Linked DNA regions of Pelosinus sp. IPA-1. Each later gene encodes a partner of the first gene's protein in a complex. Links are inferred from orthologs where the notes say so. Each region holds a gene or a part of one and is shown in the gene's direction. Other genes may lie near its edges.

Evidence for each region. The genes of interacting proteins can lie anywhere in the genome.
Region 2: the proteins of gcvH (region 1) and lplA are in contact, whole or in part, in a crystal structure (PDB 3A7A), measured with the Escherichia coli proteins. The link is inferred for Pelosinus sp. IPA-1 from one-to-one orthologs.

What each region holds. Positions count from the first base shown.
Region 1 is NZ_BSVC01000004.1:86,399-89,375, forward strand. Bases 53-2,959 are described here. They hold gcvH (glycine cleavage system protein GcvH), read left to right. Parts: upstream 53-1,264; coding sequence 1,265-1,654; downstream 1,655-2,959. Other genes in these bases: gcvT (glycine cleavage system aminomethyltransferase GcvT), read left to right, coding at 159-1,262; gcvPA (aminomethyl-transferring glycine dehydrogenase subunit GcvPA), read left to right, coding at 1,656-2,959. In the rest of the region: more of gcvPA, read left to right, coding at 2,960-2,977. UniProt on the Escherichia coli protein: The glycine cleavage system catalyzes the degradation of glycine. The H protein shuttles the methylamine group of glycine from the P protein to the T protein.
Region 2 is NZ_BSVC01000008.1:14,891-17,898, reverse strand. What follows is about bases 35-2,972. They hold lplA (lipoate--protein ligase), read left to right. Parts: upstream 35-976; coding sequence 977-1,969; downstream 1,970-2,972. Other genes in these bases: QSJ81_RS18910 (ATP-binding protein), read left to right, coding at 2,815-2,972; QSJ81_RS18915 (response regulator), read left to right, coding at 2,126-2,818; lpdA (dihydrolipoyl dehydrogenase), read right to left, coding at 35-825. Outside these bases: more of lpdA, read right to left, coding at 1-34; more of QSJ81_RS18910, read left to right, coding at 2,973-3,008. UniProt on the Escherichia coli protein: Catalyzes both the ATP-dependent activation of exogenously supplied lipoate to lipoyl-AMP and the transfer of the activated lipoyl onto the lipoyl domains of lipoate-dependent enzymes.

The sequences.
Region 1 (2,977 bases):
GGACTATACTCTGGAGAGTACGCCTTGTAAAGGCGTCACCGATGGGGAGCCTATTTAGGCAAAACTCTCAGGTACAACAGACAGAGACAAAGGGGGATTCGTCCGCCTTTGTCTCTGTCTTTATTTTTAAGAAAACAAGTAGAAAGGGGAGATGGATTATGGCAGCATCAAAAAAGACGCCTCTATATGAGACTCATTTAGAGTACGGTGGAAAGATTGTTGAATTTGGAGGTTGGTTACTGCCAGTACAGTATACCGGGATTTTGGAGGAACATCGAGCAGTTAGAGAAAAGGCTGGCTTATTCGATGTTTCACATATGGGGGAGGTACTTGTTAAGGGGCCTGATGCCTTTGCATTTGTACAAAAATTAGTAACGAATGATGTATCTCGCCTTGCTAATCATAAAATACAGTATACGCCCATGTGCTATCAGGATGGTGGTACTGTTGATGATTTGCTTATTTATAAACAGGGTGAAGAAGAATATTTATTAGTTATTAATGCTGCTAATATTGAGAAAGATTGGCAGTGGATGCAGGAAAATAAGGGCGGCTTTCATACAGAATTAATCAATTTATCCGATCACACAGCGCAGCTAGCCTTGCAGGGTCCCCTAGCTCAGGCTATTCTTAGCCAATTGACAGATATAGCTTTAGAAAATCTAGAGTATTATTGGTTTTTACCAAAAGTAATGTTGGCGGGCAAGGAGACGCTAGTATCTAGAACTGGTTATACTGGCGAAGATGGATTTGAAATTTACTGTCGCCCAGAGGATGCAGCATCATTATGGAATTCTATAATGACTGCAGGTAAATCTTATGGGCTGTTACCTGCAGGCCTAGGCTGTAGAGATACTCTGCGTTTTGAAGCTTGCCTGCCACTCTATGGGCATGAATTATCCAAGGATATTTCCCCCTTAGAAGCAGGGATTGGTATGTTTGTGAAGCTGGACAAAGGTGACTTTATTGGTTGTGCTTCTTTGGCAGAGCAAAAGAAAAATGGCGTAAGACGTAAAAATGTAGGTTTTGTTATAACTGGACGAGGGATAGCTCGGGCTGAATATCCTGTAATGGCACAAGGACGATGTATTGGGATAGTAACCACAGGAACCTATTCGCCAAGTTTGGATAAGAATATCGGTCTTGCTTTAGTAGAAGCCGAATTTGCTATAGTTGGACAGCAATTTGATATAGAGATTCGTGGTAAAAAAGTAGCTGCTCAAGTAATTCCTAAACCATTTTATAATAGAAAGGGGAAATAAAAATGAAAACTCCAGTAGAATTAAAGTATTCACGCGACCATGAATGGGTGAAAATTGAGGGAACTCGTGCAAGGGTGGGTATTACCGATTATGCTCAGTCTCAGCTTGGTGATGTAGTGTTTGTTGAGGTGCCTACAGTGGATAGCAAGATAGCTGTAGGGGCGGGTTTTTCAGTGGTAGAATCAGTGAAAGCAGTATCTGATATTTATGCACCTGTTGGTGGTGTGATTGTGGAAGTAAATGAGACGCTTACTGATGCACCAGAAATTATGAATGAAGATCCTTACGGCGAGGGTTGGCTGGTAGTCATCGAAATAGCCGATCCAGCGGACTTTAACCAACTACTTAGTAGTGACGAGTATGAAAAATTAATAGCTGAAGGAGGTCATTAAAATGGGGTGGAGTTATTTACCTCATACTTACGAAGACCGCCGTACCATGCTTGCCGCCATTGGTGTAGAGAAAGTGGAAGATCTTTTTAATGATATTCCCACCCATCTATTATTTAATCGCCCACTACAGTTACCAGCTCCCATGTCGGAGCCAGATTTGATAAACTACCTTCATAAATTAGCTGGGGTAAATGCTAATCTCCAGGAATATACTTGTTTTCTAGGCGCAGGGGCTTATGATCACTACATACCAAGTGTGATTGACCATGTAATAAGACGTTCTGAGTTTTATACAGCTTACACTCAATATCAACCAGAAATCTCTCAAGGATACTTGCAAGCATTATGGGAATACCAAAGTATGATCTGCCAGTTAACAGGGATGGAAGTCTCTAATGCTTCCATGTATGACGGTGGTACCGCCTTAGCCGAGGCAGCAATGATGGCCTGTAACGTCACAAATCGCAGTGAAGTGCTGGTAGTAAACACAGTGCATCCTCATTATCGCACTGTACTCACTACGTACGGAATGGATTGGGGATATAAACCAACAGAGTTTGGTTATAAAGATGGTACTGCAAATAGGGAAGAACTCACACAATTAATAAACAAAAATATCGCTGCTGTTATCATTCAATCACCTAATTTTTTCGGGTGTATTGAAGATATAAAAAAAGTTGCTGATCTTATTCATGCAGAAGGAGCATTGCTTATCGTGGCTGTCGATCCTATTTCCTTAGGTATTTTAGAAGCACCTGGTGAACTTGGTGCAGATATCGTAGTTGGCGAAGGCCAGTCTATGGGATTGGCGACTGCTTTTGGTGGTCCTTGTCTGGGTTTTTTTGCTGCTAAAGAAAAACTGATGCGCAAGATGCCTGGTCGTATTGTGGGGCAGACCGTGGACCATGATGGTAATCGAGGATTCGTGTTAACCTTACAAGCAAGGGAACAGCATATACGTAGGGAAAAGGCGACTTCAAATATCTGCTCCAATGAAGCTTTGTGCGCCTTAACAGCTGCTGTATATTTGAGCGCTGTTGGTAAAGAGGGCCTGCGTCAGGTAGCCGAATTATCACTGCAAAAATCTCACTACGCATACCGTGAGCTAACAAAATTAGAAGGATTCAACTCTGTATTTGGGGCAAGTTATTTAAAAGAATTTATTATACGTTGTCCAAAATCTATTACCCAAATCAATGAAGAATTACTACATGAAAAAATGATTGGTGGATTGGACCTTGGTATTTATTATCCAGAACTTAAAAACTGTATGTTATTGTGTGTAACAGAAAACAGGACACAGGACGATATTAACCGATTGGT
Region 2 (3,008 bases), on another replicon or contig:
GGCCGGTCTGCGGCCGGCTGCCAATAACACAAAGTCGGCCTCCACCAAACCTTCTTTGCCTTTGACTTGAAACTTCACAACTGCGCCAGCCGATGCGGGCGCAATTTCCGTAACAACCGCCGACATATGCACCTGTATGCCCTGCCGTTTCAACAGCTTCAACACTTCACCGGCCAGCTCACTATCTTCCTGCGGCAACAGCTGGTCAGCCATTTCGATGATGGTTACCTTGGTTCCCAACCCGTTAAACATTTGAGCAAACTCCAGACCAATCACCCCGCCACCAATGATAGCCAAGCGCTGTGGTACCTCTTCCAGCGTCAGCAGGTCATCACTGGTCAATATCATCGATAACTCCATGCCGGGAATAGGTGGGCGCATCGGTGTTGACCCGGTAGCGATAAGTATTTTTTTACAGTGTATGGTCATTGGACCATCCGCTGTTTTCACTGTAATTTGCTGCGGGTTGACGATCCTCCCTGTCCCTCTGACAATGCGAATCGTATCATTGTTCAGCAAATGTTCCACACCCAGCCTCAGGTTTTTTACCACCCGGGCTTTGCGGCTGTGTGCCGCTGACCATGACACTGTCTGCAGTTGCCCCATTACACCAAATTCCTGCCCCTTGCGGCCAAGCACCGCCAGTTCTGCCGTCCTTAGCAGCGCCTTGGTGGGAATACAACCCCGATTCAAGCAGACGCCGCCAAACTCATCCTTTTCGACAATGACCACACGAAACCCAAGTTGCGCAGCCCGCACAGCTGCCAAATACCCAGCCGGGCCGCCACCCAGAATGGCAAGCTCTTCATCATAAATAGGCTTCATATTCTCTCACCCCAAAAATATTACTTGAATATTATATAAACATTTTATAATATTATAATATATTTAATATTATAATAAAATGGAATTTGTTGGATGTCAATTACCTTTTAAAATTTTTATTTATACGTTTCATTATGGAAGGAGGCTATCTATGCTGCATATCATCAATTCCTGTATCGACCCCAGCCTTAATCTGGCCTTGGAAGAATATTTTCTTAAACAGGCAGTTGCCGATGATATGGTCATTCTCTGGCGCAACGCCCCAACCGTCGTCATTGGCAGAAACCAGAACCTGACTGTCGAAATCAATCACCCCTTTATTACTGAAAAACATATACAGGTTGCCCGCCGGCTCTCCGGCGGCGGTGCGGTATATCATGATTTAGGAAATCTGAACTTTACCTTGATTACCGCCGCTTCGGCCATCGGTCACAACGAATTTTCCCGTTTGACCCTGCCTGTCATTGACGCGCTGGCAGTGTTTGGCGTGCAAGCCGAATTTACCGGCCGTAATGACCTGACCATTGCCGGGCAAAAATTTTCCGGTAACGCCCAGTATATCCATCGTGACCGCTTGCTGCATCATGGTACATTATTATTTGATACCGACCTGACGATTTTGGCACAAGCTTTATCCGGCTCCGAAGCAAAATATAGTACCCGCGCCGTCCCTTCGATGCGCAGCAAAGTGACGACCATCCGCCGGCATCTGCCGACTACCGTAACACTCACCGAATTTGAATCCGTCCTAATTAGATCCATCTTTCACCATGCTAGAGCCTCCTACCAACAGTACAACCTTTCGGCTACCGACCGTCAATCCATTGAAACTCTCGCCTGCCGCTATCGTGACCCAGCCTGGACCTATGGCACACTGCCGCCCTATAACCACTCCACAAAGCAAACTTTTTCCGGCGGCACCATACAGGTGTTGCTCAACATACAAAACGAAACCATTGCCCATTGCAAATTCTGTGGGGATTTTTTCGCCACCGGCGACATGAATGACCTGGAGACTGCACTCTGCGGCACAACTTGGAACCCCGATTGGGTCAGCAAGATTATTATACCTTGGCTAGCCGAACATCCCATTCATAATATATCGCCTCAAGACCTCCTATCGTGCTTTTTTCCTAACCCATAATCTATTACGTAAAAAAACGCCTTTACCCGTAACAATTAACAAGATGTACTGCTAATAAACGATATATGTTACACATTTTTTACAATTATGACACAAAAACATGCACCTTTTTATTCTATACTGAACCGTAAGCAATCAAGACAAGGAGGATATTCTATGAGCAACCCAACCGTACTCGTTGTGGATGACGACAATAAAATTCGAGAAATCATAGGCCTGTATTTTATCAAAGAAGGCTTTCAGGTTGAAGAAGCTGCAGATGGCGTTGAGGCCATCCGGAAAATAGAACAAGTCAAACCGAACTTAATCCTCTTAGACATCATGATGCCAGTACTCGACGGCATCGAAGTTTGCCGCCAAGTACGCAAATTCTCACAGGTGCCCATCATTATGTTATCGGCCCGGGCAGAAGATGAAGACCGAATTATGGGACTTGAACTGGGGGCCGATGACTACATCACTAAGCCCTTCAATCCCCGTGAAGTGGTCGCCCGGGTCAACGCCGTACTGAGGCGGGTGCCTGATACCGAGTTTACCTCCGCCGATCGGCTGCATTTTCCCAACCTTGACATCAATATCGCTGATTACACCATTACCGCCTTTGGCCGATCCGTTCCGCTGACGGCCAAAGAAATGGAACTCTTATGGTGCCTAGCATCCCGTCCGAGACAGACTTTTTCCCGCGAAATCTTGCTGGAAAAAATTTGGGGCTATACGTATTGTGGTGAAACCCGTACCATAGATAACCATATTCGCCGCCTAAGGCAAAAAATGGAAGCCAGCGACACCACGCCTTGGGATATTAAAACAGTCTGGGGCGTTGGGTACCGCTTTGAGGTCAAATCATGAACAGTTCCCTGCAATTAAAACTGCTGGCCGGCTTTATGCTAGTCATTACGGCAACGTTGGGGATTGTGCTAGGTGGTATCTCAATGTTTATCAAAGACCAAATACTAGCAGGTAAACAGCAAGATTTGCTACGAAAGGGAACTGAACTGGCCCATGTGGTACAAAATTTTCAGGATGAATCAGGAAGTCT